DNA from 3 places in the Caulobacter sp. SRI_008 genome. Region 3 is predicted to be linked to each of the others. Evidence: predicted binding sites of a transcription regulator. Region 3 holds the regulator's gene; each other region holds the start of a gene.

Region 1 (6,753 bases), on a different contig from region 3:
CGCGCCAGGCGGCGCTCCTCGTGGCGGTCGAGCAGTTCCTTCAGGTACTTGCCGGTCCAGCTGGCCTCGACCTTGGCCACGTCCTGGGGCGAGCCCACGGCGACGATCTCGCCGCCGCCGTCGCCGCCTTCGGGACCGAAGTCCAGCAGCCAGTCGGCGGTCTTCACCACGTCGAGGTTATGCTCGATGACGACCACGGTGTTGCCCTGGTCGACCAGCTCGTGCAGCACCTCCAGCAGCTTCTTGGTGTCCTCGAAGTGAAGGCCGGTGGTCGGCTCGTCGAGGATGTAGAGCGTGCGGCCGGTGGCGCGCTTGGAAAGCTCCTTGGACAGCTTCACCCGCTGGGCCTCGCCGCCCGACAGCGTCGTCGCCTGCTGGCCCACCTTGATGTAGCTGAGGCCCACGCGCTTGAGGGTCTCCATCTTGTCGCGGATCGGCGGCACGGCCTTGAAGAAGTCGGCGGCCTCCTCGACCGTCATGTCCAGCACGTCGGCGATGGTCTTGCCCTTGAACAGCACGTCCAGGGTCTCGCGGTTGTAGCGCTTGCCCTTGCAGATATCGCAGGTGACGTAGACGTCGGGCAGGAAGTGCATCTCGATCTTGATGACGCCGTCGCCCTGGCAGGCCTCGCAGCGGCCGCCCTTGACGTTGAAGCTGAAGCGGCCCGGGCCGTAGCCGCGCGCCTTGCTTTCCGGCAGCTGGGCGAACCAGTCGCGGATCGGCCCGAAGGCGCCGGTATAGGTGGCCGGGTTCGAGCGCGGGGTGCGGCCGATCGGCGATTGATCGATGTCGATGACCTTGTCGAAGTTCTCCAGGCCCTCGATGCGCTCGTGCGCCGCCGGGGCGTCGCTGGCGTTGTTCAGGCGGCGCGCGGCGGCCTTGTAGAGGGTCTCGATCGTGAAGGTCGACTTGCCGCCGCCCGAGACGCCGGTGATGCAGGTGAAGGTGCCGACCGGGATCTCGCCGGTGACCTCCTTCAGATTGTTGCCCTTGGCGCCGATGACCTTGAGCATCTTCTTCTTGTTGATCGGGCGGCGCTCTTCCGGCACGGCGATCTCGCGCGCGCCGGTCAGGTATTGGCCGGTGACGCTGGCCGGATTGGCCATGATCTCGTCCGGCTTGCCCTCGGCGACGATCTCGCCGCCGTGGACGCCGGCGGCCGGGCCCATGTCGATCACGTAGTCGGCGGTGAGGATGGCCTCCTCGTCGTGCTCGACGACCAGCACCGAGTTGCCCAGGTCGCGCAGCCCTTGCAGCGATTGCAGCAGGCGGGTGTTGTCGCGTTGGTGCAGGCCGATCGACGGCTCGTCGAGCACGTACAGAACGCCCGTCAGGCCGCTGCCGATCTGGCTGGCCAGGCGGATGCGCTGGCTCTCGCCGCCCGACAGCGTGCCCGAGCCGCGAGACAGGTTGAGGTAGTCGAGGCCGACATCGACCAGGAACCGCAGGCGATCGTTGATCTCCTTGAGGATCCGGCGGGCGATCTCCAGCTGCTTGTCGGTCAGGTGGCCTTCCAGGGCCGTGAACCAGTCGCGGGCCGGGCGGATGGCCAGGTTCGAGACGGCGGCGATGTCCAGGCCATGCACCTTCACGGCCAGGGCCTCGGGCTTCAGGCGCTTGCCGCCGCAGGCCTCGCAGGGGGTGTCGGACTGGTAGCGGCCCAGTTCCTCACGCACCCAGCTGCTGTCGGTCTCGCGCCAGCGGCGCTCCAGGTTCGGCAGCACGCCCTCGAAGGGCTTGTCGACCTCGTACTTACGGGCGTTGTCGTCGTAGGTGAACTTGATCTTCTCGCCCTTGGAGCCGTTCAGCACCACGGTCCGGGCCTTTTCCGGCAGCTTGTACCAGGGCTCGTCCATCGAGAAGCCGTAGTGGCGCGCCAGGGCCTGCAGGGTCTGGGTGTAGAGCGGCGAGGGACCCTTGGCCCAGGGCGCGACGGCGCCCTTGTGCAGGGTCTTGTCCTTGTCCGGGATGATCAGGTCGGCGTCGAAGGCCAGCTTCGCGCCCAGGCCGTCGCAGGTGGGACAGGCGCCGGCCGGGTTGTTGAACGAGAACAGCCGCGGCTCGATCTCGGCGATGGTGAAGCCGCTGACCGGGCAGGCGAAGCGTTCGGAGAACAGCAGCCGCTTGGGCTCCTTCTCGCCCTCGTCGATCGTCGCCCATTCGGCCACGGCCAGGCCATCGGCCAGGCGCAGGGCCTGCTCCAGAGAGTCAGCGAGACGCTGCTCCATGCCGGCCTTGGTCACCACGCGGTCCACGACCACGTCGATGTCGTGCTTGAACTTCTTGTCGAGGGCCGGGGCGTCCTCGATCGGATAGTATTCGCCGTCGATCTTCAGCCGCTGGAAGCCGGCCTTCTGCCACTCGGCGATCTCCTTGCGGTACTCGCCCTTGCGGTCGCGCACGACGGGGGCGAGCAGATAGAGGCGCGTGCCTTCGGGCAGGACGGTGATCTTGTCGACCATCTGGCTGATGGTCTGGCTCTCGATCGGCAGGCCGGTGGCCGGCGAGTAGGGAACCCCGACCCGCGCCCACAACAGGCGCATGTAGTCGTGGATCTCGGTCACCGTGCCGACGGTCGAGCGCGGGTTGCGCGACGTGGTTTTCTGCTCGATCGAGATGGCCGGCGACAGGCCCTCGATCAGGTCGACGTCCGGCTTGCTCATCAGCTCGAGGAACTGGCGGGCGTAGGCCGACAGGCTCTCGACGTAGCGGCGCTGGCCCTCGGCATAGATGGTGTCGAAGGCCAGCGAGCTCTTGCCCGAGCCCGACAGGCCGGTCAGCACGACCAGCTCGCCGCGCGGAATGTCGACGCTGACGTCCTTGAGATTGTGCTCGCGGGCGCCGCGGACGCGGATGAAGTTCAGTTGCTCGGCCATGGTGTCCGGAACGCTCGAAGGTCGGATTGGGAGCCACGCGCGAGGCGCGGCGCAGCGGCTATATGTAGGGCGCTGGCGCGGCATTAACACAAGAACAACATGCGAACAAACGCCGCAGCCATCCTGCTGCCAGTCCTGCTGACATCAGATGTCAGCAGGAGGCGCTTTCGAGGGCGCAAAGCGGGCGCCGCGCGGTCGAATTTCGGACGCCATCGAAGCGCGAGCATTCGTCGTCAGAGCAATCTTCGGTGGCGGACGATGGGGCGGGGGCGACGCGAGGTCGGACGATGGGCGATCGCTGCCCCGGCGGGGCTGGCGGCCAACCTGCTGCTGATCGGTCTGCTGTCGCTGGTCGAGCGCACGCCGCCGCCGGTGGAGCCGCCGGCCATGCTGGTCGAGCTCGACCGCACGGAGGAGGAAGACCCGCCGCCCGCGCCGAAGCGAGCGGCCAGAACGTCGCCCGTCCCTTCAGCGCTCAGCGCTTCCAGGCCTCGGGCGGATCCGGACGGCGTCGCGTCCGCCGCGACGGGCGAAGGGGAGGGCGCGTCGTCGGCCGGTTCGCTCGGCCCCGCCGCGCCGCCGATCGACCCCGCTTGGCGCCTCGATTCCCGGGCCGTCGATCGTTGGAAGCTGACCGAAGGCAATCCGGATTTCCGCTGGGGCCGCTATCACCGTGCCTGTAAGGGCCTGAGCAGCGAGCACCTGACCGACGAGGAGAAGGACAAGTGCTGGGGCAGTCTCGCCGCCAAGGCTCCGTCGCCGCGGATGGGACCCGTGGGCCGTCCCGCCCCGCCGCCCGCGAAGTTCGTACCCCGGGGCCTGCCGCCGCCCCCGCCGCCCTTCGCCGAAGACGCCCGCAAGCAGGCCCGCTGCGGCGCCTATCGCGCCGGCCGCGCCGAGCAGCCGCGCCTGCGCGACGGGATCTGCTGACGCGAAGCTCCTATTTGGGGCCCGGCTTGCCGAACCCGGTTCGCGGGCGTAGAAGCCCGGCTCCACCCCTGATGGAGGCCGCCATGATCAGCCAGACGGAAGACCGCTTCGTCCTTCCCGTTTCCCTGTTCGTGGTTTCCCATGCCTGCCTTCATCACACTGGATTCCGTTTCCGCCGCCGCGCCTGACGGCCGCGTTCTCTTCGAAAACCTGAACCTGTCGGTCGGCGCCGAGCGCGTCGGCCTGGTCGGTCGCAACGGCGCGGGCAAGTCGACCCTGCTGGCGCTGATCGCCGGCGCGCGGGCGCCCCTGGCCGGGACCATCGCCCGCGCCGGGACGATCGGCGTGCTCGACCAGACGCCGGAGCTTGCGCCGGACGCGATCCTGGCCGACCGCCTGGGCGTCGGGCAGGCCTGGCGGCGGCTGTCGCGCATCGAGGCGGGGCAGGGCGACGACACCGACTTCGCCGAGGCCGACTGGACCTTGCCTGTGCGGCTGGACGAGGCCCTGGCCGAGGTCGGTCTGACCGGTCTCGATCCCGACCGGCCCGCGAGCGCCCTCAGCGGCGGCCAGCAGACCCGCGCGGGCCTTGCCGCCCTGCTGCTGGCCGCGCCCGACCTGATCCTGCTGGACGAGCCGACCAACCACCTCGACGCCGAGGCGCGAGACCTCGTGGCGCTGGTGCTGGCCCGCTGGAAGGGCGGGGCGATCGTCGCCAGCCACGACCGGACCTTGCTGCGCGGCATGGACCGCATTGTCGAGATCTCCAGCCTGGGCGCGGCCAGCTACGGCGGCGGCTACGACCTCTATGCCGAGCGCAAGGCCGCCGAGGTGGAGGCCGCCGGCCGGGCTCTGGACAGCGCCGAACGCGACGAGCGCCGCGCCGCCCGTGAGGCCCAGACCGCGCTCGAACGCAAGGCGCGCCGTGACGCCGCCGGCAAGCGCTTCGCCGCCAAGGGCAGCGAGCCCAAGATCCTGCTCGGCGCCCGGGCCGAGCGCGCCGAGAACACCGGCGGCAAGGAGCGCCGCCTGGCCGAGCGGCTGCAGTCCGGCGCCCGCGAGGCGGTGGAGGCGGCCGAAAAGCGGGTCGAGAGGGCGCGAACCCTGGGCTTTGATTTGCCGCCCACCGGCCTGCCGGCGGGGCGGCTGGTGCTGGCCCTGGAGGAGGTCGCCTTCGGCTGGCCTAGCCGGTCACCAGTGCTGGAAACGGTGAACCTGCGCCTGGCCGGTCCCGAGCGGGTGGCGGTGCGCGGCCCCAACGGCGCGGGCAAGTCGACCCTGCTGAACCTGGCGGCCGGCGTGCTGGCGCCGACGGCGGGCACTGTGACGCGCGGCGTCCCGGCGGTGATGCTCGACCAGTCGCTGGCCATCCTGCGTCCGGACGAGACCCTGCGCGAGGCCTTCCAACGCCTGCACCCCGCCGCCGACCGCAACGCCGCCCAGGCCGCGCTCGCCCGCTTCCTGTTCCGCAACAGCGCCGCCGACCGGTTGGCCGGGTCTTTGAGCGGCGGCGAACGCCTGCGCGCGGCCCTGGCCTGCGTGCTGGCGGGACCCACCCCGCCGCAACTGCTGATCCTCGACGAGCCGACCAACCACCTGGACCTGGACTCGGTGGCGGCCGTGGAGGCGGCGCTGGCGGGCTATGACGGGGCGCTGCTGGTAGTCAGCCACGACCCCGATTTCCTGGCCGGGATCGGGGTGGAGCGGGAGGTGGAGCTGTAGAGAGGAGGTGACGCCTTCTCTCCGTTTCTCACCGGTTCTCTCCGTGAAATCCCCGCGAAAGCGGGGACCCAGGCTTTTTCTGAAACCCACGGCGCTCGACGATAAAACACCTGGGTCCCCGCTTTCGCGGGGATTTTACGGGAAGAGGTCCCGAGAGCGGTGAGCTACCGCTTAACCCGCGCCTTCACCTCGGCGATCAGGGCCTCCAGGCTCTCCACCTGCTTGACCCCATACTTCTCGCCGGTGATGTCGACATTGCCCTTGCGCCAGAAGCCTTCGGGACAAAGCACCACCAGCTTCCCCGAGCGCGCGTGCAGGCCCATCTCCAGCAGGCTGATCGGCGACTGCGAGCCGGGCGTCAGGTAGAGCACGATGACGTCGGCGCTCTCCAGGGCGGCCAGTTCCCATTCGACCTGGCGGCGGAACTCCGGCTCGTCGGCGACGGGTTTCCAGGCCGGGTTCCAGTCGGGCCGGCGCGGATTGAGGACGACCACGTCCTGGTCGGCCAGGGCCGCGATCACCTGGGCCTGCCAGTCGACCGCCTTGCCCATGTCGATGCTGCCGCCCAGGAACACGCGCGGCCGATCATGCGCGGCGGGCAGGGTCTGCGGCGAGGTCACGACGGTCGGGGCGGCCAGGGCGTTGGTCGTCATGCACAGGCTCAGGGCGGCGAGGAGGGCGGAAAAATAGAGGGGTGGGCGGATCATGCCGCGTCTTTACGCCAGGCGCACCCGCATGGTCACGCGGTCCGGCGGAGGGCGTCGTTTTCCACGTCGAGGAACCGCCCGGTTTCCAGATAGGCCCGCACCTGCTCGCCCACCTGGGGATTGAAGATCATCAGCGTGTGGGTGACCGGCAGCACGACGTGCTTGCTCATCCCGGCGATGCGCGTCGCCGCCACCGAGACCTTGCCGTCGTTGGGGCGGGGCAGGATCAGCCGGGGCAGGATCGGATCGAGCGCGCGGTCGCCGGCGATGACGCCCAGCTCGAAATCGACGGCGGCGGGCAGGCTGGCGCCGTCCTGCGGTCTCGCCGTCAGCAGGTGCGGCGCCATAGCCCCCAGCGCGATCCGGTTCAGCCGCACGCGGGACAGGACGTCGGCCCATTCGCTGCCGCCGTTGGGCGGGGCCAGCATGACGACCCGCCCGAGGGGATCGGGCCGCTGCCTGACCAGCAGGGCGCGGGCGACCAGGCTGCCAAGCGAGTGGGCGACGATGTGCAGCGG
Region 2 (6,753 bases), on a different contig from region 3:
ATCGACTGGGGCGACGTGGATCTGGTCATCCAGTTGGCCGCGCCCAAGGGGGCCTCGCGGATGGTCCAGCGGATCGGCCGCGCCAACCACCGCCTCGACGAGCCCAGCCGCGCCCTGTTCGTGCCCGCCAGCCGCTTCGAGATGCTGGAGTGCCGCGCCGCCGCCGACGCCATCCTGGAAAACCATCTCGACGGCGAACCGGCCCGGGTCGGCGCTCTCGACGTCCTGGCCCAGCACGTCATGGGCTGCGCCTGCTCCGAGCCCTTCAAGCTGCTCGACCTCTATGACGAGGTTCGCACCGCCGGCCCCTATGCCGACATGTCGTGGGAGGACTTCGAGACCGTGGTCGATTTCGTCTCAACCGGCGGCTACGCGCTCAAGACCTACGATCGCTTCCGCCGGATCGTGGAAGACGTCGACGGCTTCTGGAAGGCCCGCAACGCCCAGGTCGTCCAGCGCCACCGGATGAACGTCGGCGCCATCGTCTCGCCGGCGGTGGTCAATGTCCGCATCGGCGGCGGCCGCAGACCGATGGGCGGCAGGAAGATCGGCGAGGCCGAGGAAGGCTATTTCGAGCAGCTGACCCCGGGCGACACCTTCGTGTTCGCCGGCCAGGTCTGGCGCTTCAACAGCCTGGTGGGCGCTGACGCCTTCGTCACGCCCGCGCCGGACAAGGACCCGAAGATGCCCAGTTGGGGCGGGTCGAAGTTCCCGCTCTCGACCTATCTGGCCGGCCGCGTGCGTAAGATGATGCACGACGAGGCCGAGTGGCTGGCCCTGCCCCCCGACGTGCAGGAGTGGATGGCCTATCAGAAGCTCCGCTCGCTGATCCCCGACGAGGACGAGATGCTGCTGGAGACCTTCCCACGCGGGAAGCGGTTCCACATGGTCATGTACCCCTTCGAGGGGCGGCTGGCGCACACCACCCTGGCCATGCTGCTGACCCGCCGACTGGACCGCCTGGGCGTCGGGCCGCTGGGCTTTGTCTGCAACGACTACGCCCTCAACATCTGGTCGCTGCGGCCGATGGACGAGCTGGATCTCTCCGACCTCTTCGACCAGGACATGCTGGGCGACGACCTGGAGGACTGGCTCAACGAAAGCTTCCTGATGAAGCGCGCCTTCAAGGCCTGCGCCCTGGTCGGCGGGCTGATCGAGCGACGCTATCCCGGCGAGGAGAAGTCGGGCCGGCAGGTCACCTTCTCGACCGACCTGATCTACGACGTGCTGCGCAAGCACCAGCCCGACCACCTCTTGCTACGCTGCGCCCGTATGGATGCGGCGACCGGTCAGCTGGACGTGGCGCGGCTGGGGGATCTACTGGCTCGCATCAAGGGCCGCATCCGCCATGCGGCGCTGGACAAGGTTTCGCCCTTCGCCGTGCCGATCATGCTGGAGATCGGCCGCGAGCGCGCGCCCGGCGACGCGGCCAGCGACATGATCCTGGCCGAGGCGGAGGAAGACCTGATCGCGGAGGCCCTTTCTTGAGGTGTTCGGCTTGACGAGGTTCCAGCTCAGCGACTGCGGCGGCCTGACGGTCATGGTGTCCGAGCGGCTGGTGCTGCTGCGCGGCTCCGGCGCCCTGTGGCTGGAGGCCGAGCGCGCCCTGGTGGTCGCCGACCTGCACTTCGAGAAGGGCTCGTCCTACGCCGCCCGCTTCGGCCAGATGCTGCCGCCCTACGACACCCGCGAGACCCTGACCCGCCTGGAGGCCGAGGTGGCGGCCCTGACGCCGGCGACCTTGATCTTCCTCGGCGACAGCTTTCACGACGGCGCGGCCGAGGATCGCCTGGCCGCCGACGACGCCGAGCGCCTGCGCGCCCTCGCCGTCGGCCGCGACCTGATCTGGGCGGTGGGCAACCACGACGCCGACGGCCCCCGCGCCCTGCCCGGCCAGGTGATCGACGAGCTTTCCATCGGCGGCCTGATCCTGCGCCACGAGCCCGAGCCCGGCGTCCAGCCCGGCGAGGTGGCCGGCCACCTGCACCCGGCCGCCCGCGTCTCCAGCGGTCGCGGCAGCGTGCGCAAGCGCTGCTTCGTCACCGACGGCCAGCGCCTGATCCTGCCGGCCTTCGGGGCCTATACCGGGGGCCTCAACATCCTCGACCAGGCCTTTTCCAACCTGTTCGCCGCCCCGCCCCTGGCCGGCGCCCTGGGCGGCAAGCGGGTGCACGCGGTGGGGCCGCGCTCGCTGCGGCCGGATTAGGTCGCGTTCAAGATCGCCTCGCGCTTGAAGCATCACCCATAACCGCCTCCCTCGCCCTTGTGGCGAGGGCCCATGCCGGCGACCGCTCAAACACAGGCCGTCCTGTAAAGGTTTGAGCAGCGGAACCATGGATCCTGGGCACAAGGCCCAGGAAGGCGATCTCTGGAGATTCGCCCTACCCCTTCGCCAGCCGCCGCCGATTGGCGCGCACCTTGGTCCGGTAGTCCCGGATCACCGCCCGCGTCGCCGCGTCCGGGGCCTGGGGCAGGCCGCCGGTCCAGAACTTCAGCCCCACGTCGGCCGCCGCCGCCATCTTCTCGGTGGTCATGCGGATCGCCTCGCTCTGCGCCCGCGCCCCGCCGCCGGCCAGGACCATGGTCCTAAGGCCGATGACGGCCGAAGCCTCCATCCCCAGCGCCCAGGCGTCGAACATCGTCGAAGGCCAGTCGTCTTTACGGCGCGCCATGAAAGGCTCCTTTTGCTGAAAGGGGATCGCGTGGGACCGACGGTTGTTCCCCGACAGGCGACATAGCGCGCGACATCACGCCGCTGGACGGAACATATGGAGAACGATACGGTAAGCGATGGCCGTTCTCGATATCCGCCGCAAGCTCTCCATCCTCGCCGACGCCGCCAAGTACGACGCCTCCTGCGCCTCATCGGGCGGCGAGAAGCGCGACTCCGTCGGCGGCAAGGGCGTCGGCTCCACCGAAGGCATGGGCATCTGCCACGCCTACGCCCCGGACGGGCGCTGCATCAGCCTGCTGAAGATCCTGCTGACCAACTTCTGCATCTACGACTGCGCCTACTGCATCAACCGGGTGTCGTCGAACACGCCCCGGGCGCGGTTTTCCGTGCAGGAGGTCGTCGACCTCACCCTCAACTTCTACAAGCGCAACTATATCGAGGGCCTCTTCCTGTCGTCGGGCGTCATCCGCAACGGCGACTACACGATGGAGGAGATGGTCCGCATCGCCAAAGCCTTGCGGCTGGACCACGACTTCCGCGGCTACATCCACCTGAAACTCATCCCCGAGGCCTCGCCGGAGCTGGCGGCCGAAGCCGGGCTCTATGCCGACCGGGTGTCGATCAACATCGAACTGCCCCAGGACGAGAGCCTGAAGTCCCTGGCCCCCGAGAAGGACGTCGGCGACATCAAGCGGGCCATGGGCCGCATGCGCCTGGCCATCGACGAGCGCGCCGAGCCGGCCCGCACGGCGCCCCGCAAGACCTTCGCCCGCAGCCAGTCGACCCAGCTGATCGTCGGCGCCGACCAGGCGAGCGACGGCGACATCCTGGCCCGCAGCGCCTCGCTCTACGGCGCCTATCGCCTCAGCCGCGTCTACTATTCGGCCTTCAGCCCGATCCCGGATTCCAGCCACCGCCTGCCGTCTAGCCGCCCGCCCCTGCTGCGCGAGCATCGCCTCTACCAGGCCGACTGGCTGATGCGGTTCTACGGCTTCGAGCAGCCGGAGATCATCAGCGCCGGCGAGGATTTGGACCTGTCGGTCGATCCCAAGACCGGCTGGGCGCTGCGGAACCGCGACAGATTCCCCGTCGACGTCAACGCCGCCGACCGCGAGACCCTGCTGCGCGTGCCGGGCCTGGGCGCCAAGGCCGTCGACCGCATCCTGCTGGCCCGTCGCCAGGCGCGGCTGACCCTCGACGACCTCAAGCGCGTCGGCGCCGTGGTCAAGCGCGCCAAGGCCTTCGTCGTCGCCGAGGGCTGGACGCCGGGCATGGCCACCGACGGTGAGCACCTGAAGGCCCGCCTGGTCGAACCGGCGCAGCTGAGCCTCTTCTGATGCGCGTGGTGCGGCTGGCCTCCGAGATCGACTTCGACGGCTGGCGGGTCGCGGCGCGCGACCTGCGGGCCGAGGGCGTTTCGCCCGAAGCCGTGATCTGGACGGTGGAGCGCGACCTCTTCTCCCCTCCCCCTTCCGGGGAGGGGGCAGGGGGTGGGGGTGTCGGCGCGGAGATGGCCGATCGATCCTCTAGAGACGCCGAGCTCACACCCCCACCCCAACCCCTCCCCGCAAGGGGGAGGGGCTTTACGGTGCCGCCCGCCTTCGTCGAGTTGGCCAAGTCCGTCGTCCTGCACCGCTCCGGCGAGCGCTTCGCCCTGCTCTATCGGCTGCTGTGGCGGCTGGAGCGCGAACCCCGCCTGATCGACAACCCCGCCGATCCCGATGTCGCGAAAGCCCGCGACATGGAAAAGGCGGTGTCGCGGGCGATCCACAAGATGCACGCCTTCGTCCGCTTCCGCCTGGTCGAGACCGAGCCGGAGGCCTACGCCGCCTGGTTCGAGCCGGCCCACCGCGTCACCGAGGCCGCCGCCCCGTTCTTCGCCCGCCGCTTCACCACCATGACCTGGACCATACTGACGCCCGACGCCTGCGTGGCCTGGGACGGGCAGACGCTGAAGGTCTCCGACGGCGCCGATCCGGCCGACGCGCCGGCCGAAGACGCCCAGGAAGAGCTCTGGCGCACCTACTACGCCTCGATCTTCAACCCGGCGCGGCTGAACGAGAAGATGATGCGCCAGGAGATGCCCAAGCGCTATTGGCGCAACCTCCCAGAGGCGCGGCTCATTCCGCAGCTGATCGAAACCGCCCAGGCGCGCGCCGCCGCCATGGTCGCCGCCACGCCCTCCCCCGCTCCCGACCGCGTGCTGAAGGCCGCCCTGCGCCAGGCTCGCGACGGATCCTACAACGGCGACGTCCCCGCCAGCCTCGAGGCCGTGGCGGCCGGCGTGCAGCTGTGCCGCCGCTGCGACCTGTGGCGCGACGTCACCCAGGGCGTCCCCGGCCAAGGCGCGGCCCACGCCCGGCTGATGTTCGTCGGCGAGCAGCCCGGCGACCAGGAGGACCTGGCCGGCCGCCCCTTCGTCGGCCCCGCCGGCCAGGTGTTCGACGAGGCGCTCGCACAGGCCGGCGTGCCGCGCGATCGGACCTACGTCACCAACGCAGTCAAACACTTCAAGCACGAGCCGCGCGGCAAGCGGCGCATCCACAAGACCCCGGACCGGGGCGAGGTGCAGGCCTGCCGCTGGTGGCTCGACGCCGAGCGACGACTGGTCCGCCCCCGGGTGATCGTCGCCCTCGGCGCAACGGCGGCGCACGCGGTGATGGGCAAGATCACGCCCATCGGCGCCAATCGCGGCGAGGCGCTGCAACTGCCCGATCAAACCCGGGCGGTGCTGACCTACCACCCGTCCTTCCTGCTGCGCCTGCCGGACGCCGCCGCCCGCGAGCGTGCACGAACCGAATTCGTCGAGGATTTGCGCCTTGCGGGCGAGCTTGCCGGACTGCTCGACTGAAGGAGGCGCGAGCGCTCGCCTGACGGACAGGCCGCGCAAAAAATCTGCTGAATCTTTTGGCGTCCGCGCACCGGGCGCAAGTCCTTGCCCCACCTCGCAATGTTACCCGCGGAAACACGGCGCATAAGCCCTCTCCGCCGTCGGGGCGCGTGTTCGCCTCTTGCCACGACGGCTTCGCCGGGGTTGGTTCCCGGCCGGGGAACGAGGGCGATGACACCAGAAGACGAACAGCGCCGAGCCTGGTTCCGCAGGGAAATCCTGCCCCTGGAACCGCGGCTTCTGGCCTATGCGCGCAAGTTTTGCCGCAACGGCGAGGCCGATCCGGAAGATCTGGTCCACGACGCCTTCGCCCGGGTGATCGCCTGCAAGACCTGGCGCGAGATCACCAATCCCGCCGCCTTCGCCTCGCGCACCATCCGCAACATCGCCTTCGACGGCCTGCGTCGCCGCAAGGTGCTGACCATCACCGCCGTGGCCGATTTCGAGCAGATCGGCGGCATGGACGAGACACCCGGACCCGAGGCCTCGCTGGTCTCGCGCGACGAACTTCGCCAGCTGCGCGAGGCGATCGCCGAGCTGCCGACACAATGCCGGCGTGTATTCACCCTCAGGAAAGTCTATAGCCTGTCGCCGGGCGAGATAGCGGTTCGCATGGGCCTGTCCGTCTCGACTGTCGAGAAGCACCTGATCAAGGGGCTTCGCTACTGTTCCGAAAAGCTGGGCCGCTCGGGCGCGACCCAGCCAGTGCGTATCGACGAAGGGCGTTCATGGGTCGGGAAGCGGGATCGCGACGCGAAGCAGTGAGAGCAGCCGCCGCCCAGTGGGTGGTGCGGCTGTCCGATCCTGCCTGCGCGCCTGACGAACGGGCCGCCTTCGAGGCCTGGCGCGCCGAAAGCTTCGAAAACGAGGCCGCCTTCGAGCGCGAGCACGCCGCCTGGGAGCGCGCCGATCGTCTGCGTGTGTTCAAGCCTGTCTCCGCCAAGCCGGACGCCGACCTGTTCGCGCCGGAAGAAGCCCGTCGCGCCTTCGACCGCCGCTCGCCCTGGACGATGATGGCCGCGGCCGCCGCGATCGCCGGCGTCCTTGGGGCCGGCATGCTCAGCGCCACTGCCTCGACCGCCTACGCCACCGACATCGGCGAGCGCCGCGTCGTGGTGCTGGCCGACAACAGCCGCATCGAGCTCAACACCGACAGCAAGGTCGTCGTGCGTTACCGCAACGGCGTGCG
Region 3 (6,753 bases):
GGCCAACTTCCTCGACCTGGCCGGCGTGCGCCGCGACGCCCAGATCTGGGTCTAGGACGGGGCCAAGCACATGTCCGACGCCTTCAAGCCCCTGCTGGCCAAGCTGGCCGACGGCCAGACCCTTTCGGAAGACGACGCCGAGGTCTTCTTCAGCGCCTGCCTGCGCGGCGAACCGACCCCGGCCCAGGTGGCCGCGGCGGTCACCGCCATGCGCCTGCGCGGCGAGACCGTGGGCGAGATCGCCGCCTGCGCCCGCGCCATGCGCCGCGCCGCCGTGCACCTGGAACACCCCTATGACGTGGTCGACGTCTGCGGCACCGGCGGCGACGGCCTCCACACCCTGAACATCTCCACCGCCGTGGGCTTCGTCGCCGCTGGCGGGGGCCTGAAGGTGGCCAAGCACGGCAACCGCGCGGTGACGTCCAAGTCGGGCACCGCCGACGTTCTGGCGGCCCTGGGCGTCAATATCGACGCGACGCTGGTCCAGCAGCGCGCCGCGCTCGACAGCGCCGGCATCTGCTTCCTGTTCGCCCAGTCGCACCACGGGGCGATGAAGCACGTGGCCCCGATCCGCCAGCAGCTGGGCTTCCGCACCATCTTCAACCTCTTGGGTCCGCTGACCAATCCGGCCGGCGCCAAGCGGCAGGTGGTGGGGGTTTCGGCCCCGCGCTTCGTCGAGCCGATCGCCCGCGCGCTCGGAGCCCTGGGCGCTGAGCGCGCCTGGTCGGTGCACGGCGGCGGAATGGACGAGCTGACCATCACCGGCGAGACCGAGGTGGCCGAATGGCGCGAGGGGGCGATCCGCCTCTTCACCATCACGCCCGAGGCCGTGGGCCTGCAGCGCGCCTCGCTGGCCGAGATCACCGGCGGCGATCCGGCCTTCAACGCCGCGGCCCTGACTCGCCTGCTCGACGGCGAGACCGGCGCCTATCGCGACATCGTGCTCCTCAACGCCGCCGCTGCCTTCCTGGTGGCCGACAAGGTCGAGACCCTGCGCGAAGGCGTTGAGTTGGCCGGCGCCGTGCTCGACGACGGCCGCGCCAAGGCCGCCCTCGCCGGCCTCGTGGCCGCCACCAACGCCGAACCTGTGACCGCATGACCGACATTCTCGCCAAGATCGCCGACTACAAGCGCGAGGACGTCGCCGGTCGGAAGGCCGTGCGCTCGCAGGCCGAGGTCGAGGCCGCCGCCAAGACCGCTTCGGCGCCGCGCGGCTTCAAGGCGGCGCTGGAGGCCAAGCACGCGCCCGGCAAGCTTTCCCTGATCGCCGAGATCAAGAAGGCCTCGCCGTCCAAGGGCCTGATCCGCGCCGACTTCGATCCGCCCGTGCTGGCGAAAGCCTATGAGGACGGCGGCGCGGCCTGTCTTTCCGTGCTGACCGACGGCCCGAGCTTCCAGGGCGCGGACGAATACCTCGTGGCCGCCCGCGCGGCGACCGCCCTGCCCTGCATCCGCAAGGATTTCCTGGTCGATCCCTGGCAGGTGGCCGAGAGCCGCGCCCTGGGCGCCGACGCCATACTGGTGATCCTGGCGATGATCGACGACACGCTGGCCGCCGAACTGATGGCCGAGGCCGCGCGCCTGGGGATGGACGCCCTGGTCGAGGTGCACGACGAGGCCGAGACCGAGCGGGCCGGCAAGCTGGGCGCGACGCTGTTCGGGGTCAACAACCGCGACCTCAAGAGCTTCGTCGTCGACCTGGCCGTCACCGAGCGCCTGGCCAAGCTGGCCCCGGCCGGCTCGCTGCTGGTCACCGAGAGCGGCCTCTTCACCCATGCCGACGTGGTGCGGATGGAGGCCTGCGGGGCCACCGCCATGCTGGTGGGCGAAAGCCTGATGCGCCAGGCCGACGTCACGGCCGCCACGCGCGAGCTGATCGGCTAGGGCCGTCAGAGACTAGTAGATCCGTTCTTCCCCGCGAAGGCGGGGATCCAAGCAGACTCTCATGCTGGGGCGCGCTCGTCGATTGGCCCGCCGCCTCAGCTTGGATCCCCGCCTTCGCGGGGAAGAACGGAATTGAGAGCGCAGATCAGAGATCACGGCCCGGCACTCACATAACGCCGCTCGGCCACGTTTCGGCCAAGCTGTCGCGGATCATCACCCCTGAACACCGATCGAGGGGCTTTTCGCATGACCACCGGCAAGACGTCGCTTCGCTCGAAACTGGGCGCGCATCTGATCGACTGGGCCAGGACCCTGGCGCTGACGGCGGCCATCGTGCTGGTGCCGCGCACGGTGCTGTGCCAGCCGTTCGTGATCCCGTCCGGCTCGATGGAGCCGACCCTGCTGGTCGGCGACCGCATCCTGGTCAACAAGTTCGCCTATGGCTGGAGCCGCCATTCGGCGCCGTTCAGCCCGCAGATCGGCCATGGCCGGCTGATGGGGCGCGAGCCCCGGCGCGGCGACGTGGTGGTGTTCAAGAAACCGGGCGACGGCCGCACCGATGTCATCAAGCGCCTGGTCGGCCTGCCGGGCGACGAGCTGCAAGTGGTGGACGGGGTGCTGCGCATCAACGGCGCGCCGGTCGTCCAGCAGCCTCTGGGGACGCGCATGGAGGACACCCCGTTCGGCGTGCTGCCCGCCGAACGCTTCGTCGAGACCCTGCCGGGCGGCAAGACGCATCTGGCCAACAGCTACGGCCCGCGCACGGCGGCCGGCAACACCGCCGTCTATCGCGTGCCCGAGGGCTGCTACTTCATGATGGGCGACAACCGCGACAACTCGCTCGACAGCCGCTTCGACCCCGGCCCGATCCCGGCCGGCCAGGCCCGCTGCGCCTGGAACCCGGCGGTGGACGCCAATCTGCCGTCGCAGATCGGCATGGGCTTCGTGCCGTTCGAGAATCTGGTCGGCCGGGCCGAGATGGTGGTGTTCTCGTGGGAAAGCGGCGCCGGCCCGCGATGGAATCGGTCGTTCCAGCGGCTGTGAATCGGTCTGCGCGCGCCGGGAATCGCGGTCTCGGCGGCGATATTCTCGCGGGCCGGGGCGCGACGCGATCGCACCGTCTACGGAAAATCGCGGCTCGGTTCGCCGTCGCGGCCCGATAAGGCCGACTGAGAACGGCGGACTTATCCGGCGTAAAATCAGTCATTTAGGACCCGGGTCCTGATACGCGCGGCGCAAGCGAATTGGCAGAACGCCGGTCGCCGTAATTCACTTGACCTTAACCAAGAACACCTAGAGAACATTCGCAAGGTTTGCGGTTTGTTCCGCGACGACTTGCGAGGCCGTCATGCTCACCCGCAAGCAGCACGAGCTGCTGATGTTCATCCACGAACGGATCAAGGAGACCGGCGTCTCCCCCTCCTTCGACGAGATGAAGGAGGCCCTGGACCTTGCGTCGAAGTCGGGCATCCACCGGCTGATCACCGCCCTGGAAGAGCGCGGCTTCATCCGCCGCCTGGCCCACCGGGCCCGGGCGCTGGAGGTGGTGAAGCTGCCGCAGCAGGCAACCACGGCCGCCCCGCCCAAGGGCCGCGGCGCGTTCCGGCCGCAGGTGCTGGAAGGCGGCGGCCCCGCCCCTTCGGCCCCCGCCCCCTCCCTGCCGATCGCCAATGACAGCCGCGAGCTGCCGATCCTGGGCCGCATCGCCGCCGGCACGCCGATCGACGCCATCCAGCACGAGCGCGACCGCCTGCCGGTGCCCGAGAGCATGCTGGGCGGCGGCGAGCACTACGTCCTCGAGGTGCAGGGCGACTCGATGATCGAGGCCGGCATCCTCGACGGCGACTATGTGATCATCCGGAAGGGCGACACGGCCAACAGCGGCGAGATCGTCGTCGCCCTGGTCGGCGAGGAAGCCACCCTCAAGCGCCTGCGCAAGAAGGGCGGCTCGATCGCCCTGGAAGCGGCCAACCCGAAGTACGAGACCCGCATCTTCGGCCCCGACCAAGTTGAGGTGCAGGGCAAGCTGGTGGGCCTGATCCGCCGCTATCACTGACGGCTTGGGCCGGCACGACGGTTCGAGGGCGCGATCGCAAGGTCGCGCTCTTTTCCGTTTAGCGGGCGCGGCGATGGCCGCCCGACCGGCCAGTGTTGACTCAGTCAACAAAACTCCAATATTGACGCAATCAACATTGGAGGCCGCATGACCGATCAGCACGACATCGACGTCGCCACCCTGCGGGCCTTCAACCGCGTCTACACCAGCCGCCTGGGCCTGCTGGACGCCAGCTATGACGGCAGCCCGTTCACGCTGAGCGAGGCGCGGGTTCTCTACGAGCTGGCCAACCGGACCGACCCGATGGCCGCCGACATCGCCCGCGCCCTGCGCCTGGATCCCGCCCAGGTCAGCCGTACGATCAAGCGCTTTTCCGAACGGGGCCTGGTCACGGCGCGCGAGAACCCGGCCCACGGCCGCCACCAGCTGCTGAGCCTGACCGATGAAGGCCGCGCGACCTTCGCCGCCCTGGAGGCCAACACCCGCGCCAGCGTCGGCGCCCTGATCGAGGGGCTGCATCCGCTGCAGCGGGCGCGCCTGCTCGAGGCTGCCGGCGCCATCAACGAGGTGTTCGAGAGCGGCGCGCCCGAGGTCGTGCTGCGGGCCTTGCGGCCCGGCGACCTGGGCCTGGTCGCCTCGCGCCAGGCGGTGCTCTATGCCAGCGAACACGGCTGGAACGGCGACTACGAGGCCCTGGTGGCCGGCATCCTGGCCGACTTCCACCACAAGTTCGATCCCGCCCGGGACGACGCGTGGATCGCGGAGGCCGGCGGCCGGATGGTCGGCTCGATCTTCCTGGTGCGCGGCGATGCGCCCGGCGTGGCCAAGCTGCGTCTGCTCTATGTGGAGGCGCAGGCCCGCGGACTGGGCGTCGGCCGGCGGCTGGTCGAGACCTGCGTCGAACGCGCCCGGGCGCTGGGCTATGCGCGGCTGGACCTCTGGACCGTCAGCGTCCTGACCGCCGCGCGCCGGCTCTACGAGCAGGCCGGCTTCACCCTGACCCACGAGGCGCCCGGCCGCCAGTTCGGCCACGACCTGGTCGACCAGATCTGGTCGCTGGACCTCGCCGGCCAGCCCGCCGAACCGCACCGATGACGGCGCAGGAGCGCGAACCTGGCAGGTCCGCGCCCTTGAACTTCGCCCCCAAAGCGTCCTAGCCAAGATCGACAACCAGAGGGGATGCCAGAGGGGATGATCGCGTTGATCGCAGTGATGCTGGCCTTGGCGTTGCAAGCGCCGGCGGCCGAAAATTCGGCGGCCGAGCCGCCGCTGACGCTGGCGGACATCGGGTTCCACGCCTCCAGCCCGCTCGGCGGCTTCTATCCCGATCGCGCCATGCGGGTCGGAAGGACTGGAGACGTCCAGGCGCGTTGCACGATCGCCGGCAAGGGCGTGTTGACGAACTGCACCGTGCTGAACGTGACGCCGTCAAACAGCCCCGAATTTGGTCTGGCCGCCCTCAAGCTGCTGGCCAGGCACGACGTGGACGCCGTCACGCGGGACGGACGGCCGACCGCCGGCCGCGATCTGCTGATCACGCTCGAATACCGCATCCGTCGCGGCGCTCCGGACATCACTGTCCGCTGATCAGCGATCCAGACCGGCCAGCGCCTTGACCGCCGCGTCGAAGCCGGCCCAGGCCGCCGCGGCCAGGGCCGCGCCGGTGCTGGCGCGGCGCACGCCCAGGCCCGGCAGGTCGGCGAGCTTCATGTCCGGTCCCCACAGCAGCACGTTGACCGGCTTTGGCGCCACGGCCGCGACGATGGCGGCGATGTCGTCGTACTTCGTCACGCCCGGCGCATAGAGGCAGTCGGCGCCGGCCTGCGCATAGGCGACCAGGCGCTCGATGGTCGGGGCGAGGTCGTCGCGGCCGATCAGGAAGCCTTCGGTGCGGCCGACCAGGATCACGTCCTGGCCGGAGGCGTCGATGGCGGCGCGGGCGGCGGCGATGCGGGCGACGGCGTCAGGCAGGTCGTAGAGATCCTTGCCGGTGCGGTCCTCGATCGAGAGGCCGGAGACGCCGGTCTCGACGGCGCGGGCGACATTGGCGGCGACGCCTTCGGGGCTGTCGGCGAAACCGGCCTCGAAGTCGGCGTTGACCGGCAGGTCGGTTGCGGCGACCAGCGCGCGCAGGTGCTCGAGCACCTCATCGACCGTGACCTCGCCGTCGGCGCGGCCCCAGGACCAGGCCATGCCGGCGCTGGTCGAGGCCAGGGCCTTGAAGCCCAGCTTCTGCAGCCGGACCGCGCCGCCGGCGTCCCACGGATTGGGCAGCACGAAGAAGCCGTCGGCGTGCAGGGCGCGGAAAGCGGCTCGCCTTCCAGCGAACTTGGCGGCGAACAGCGAGGCGTCGGTCATCGGGTCTTCCTTCAGTACGGGGCGCGAGTCCTTACGGCTGCCGGCCGCGACTATCCGCCCGGTTCTTGCGCATTCCTGTCAGCAGTCGCCACCCAGGGTCGCGCGCCGCGCAGGGGCTGGGCCCAGACGATCCACCAGCCGTCGCGGCGACGCCAGAGCTCGGCCGAACCGCCGGCCGCGAAATCCTCGCCCGCCAGCACGACGGCGTCGTGACAAGTCGCCGGCAGGACGGCAGGACGGGGTCCGCGCACCACCACCACCTGGGCGCCGGCGCAAAGGCGCTGCAAGCCCGCGAAATCGGGCGCGCGGCGGGTCCAGGACAGGCCGACGGCGACCGGGGCCGACGCGAGCGGCGCGCAGGAGACGCGGTCGCAGGCGAAGTCCTTGCCGGCGATGGGCGTCAGACCCCGGCGGCGGGCCCAGAGATCGGCGCCGAAGCGGCGGGCGTCCGGGCG

Evidence for each region. Region 3 encodes LexA, which represses DNA repair genes until DNA is damaged. Its sites were predicted from a motif close to ATGTTCNCNANNTGTTCT; they were not measured.
Region 1: a site for LexA is predicted at 2,968-2,985, ahead of uvrA (excinuclease ABC subunit UvrA). Genes of this name have one in related genera too.
Region 2: a site for LexA is predicted at 2,762-2,779, ahead of AC2YHT_RS03440 (putative DNA modification/repair radical SAM protein). Genes of this name have one in related genera too.

The regions. Positions count from the first base shown of each region.
Region 1 is NZ_JBYCZS010000027.1:28,287-35,039, reverse strand. Features, by position in the region: gene uvrA (excinuclease ABC subunit UvrA) at 1-2,876, opposite strand, end outside; gene AC2YHT_RS20985 (hypothetical protein) at 3,135-3,806, shown strand; gene AC2YHT_RS20980 (ABC-F family ATP-binding cassette domain-containing protein) at 3,948-5,528, shown strand; gene AC2YHT_RS20975 (nucleoside 2-deoxyribosyltransferase domain-containing protein) at 5,693-6,235, opposite strand; gene AC2YHT_RS20970 (alpha/beta hydrolase) at 6,268-6,753, opposite strand, start outside.
Region 2 is NZ_JBYCZS010000003.1:574-7,326, forward strand. Features, by position in the region: partial or broken gene AC2YHT_RS03425 (helicase-related protein) at 1-1,488, shown strand, start outside; gene pdeM (ligase-associated DNA damage response endonuclease PdeM) at 1,499-2,206, shown strand; gene AC2YHT_RS03435 (hypothetical protein) at 2,382-2,672, opposite strand; gene AC2YHT_RS03440 (putative DNA modification/repair radical SAM protein) at 2,791-4,011, shown strand; gene AC2YHT_RS03445 (UdgX family uracil-DNA binding protein) at 4,011-5,525, shown strand; gene AC2YHT_RS03450 (RNA polymerase sigma factor) at 5,736-6,329, shown strand; gene AC2YHT_RS03455 (FecR family protein) at 6,326-6,753, shown strand, end outside.
Region 3 is NZ_JBYCZS010000009.1:19,680-26,432, forward strand. Features, by position in the region: gene AC2YHT_RS09705 (anthranilate synthase component II) at 1-55, shown strand, start outside; gene trpD (anthranilate phosphoribosyltransferase) at 71-1,099, shown strand; gene trpC (indole-3-glycerol phosphate synthase TrpC) at 1,096-1,884, shown strand; gene lepB (signal peptidase I) at 2,131-2,928, shown strand; gene lexA (transcriptional repressor LexA) at 3,233-3,940, shown strand; gene AC2YHT_RS09730 (bifunctional helix-turn-helix transcriptional regulator/GNAT family N-acetyltransferase) at 4,088-5,035, shown strand; gene AC2YHT_RS09735 (TonB family protein) at 5,132-5,527, shown strand; gene AC2YHT_RS09740 (isocitrate lyase/PEP mutase family protein) at 5,528-6,298, opposite strand; gene AC2YHT_RS09745 (ComEC/Rec2 family competence protein) at 6,349-6,753, opposite strand, start outside.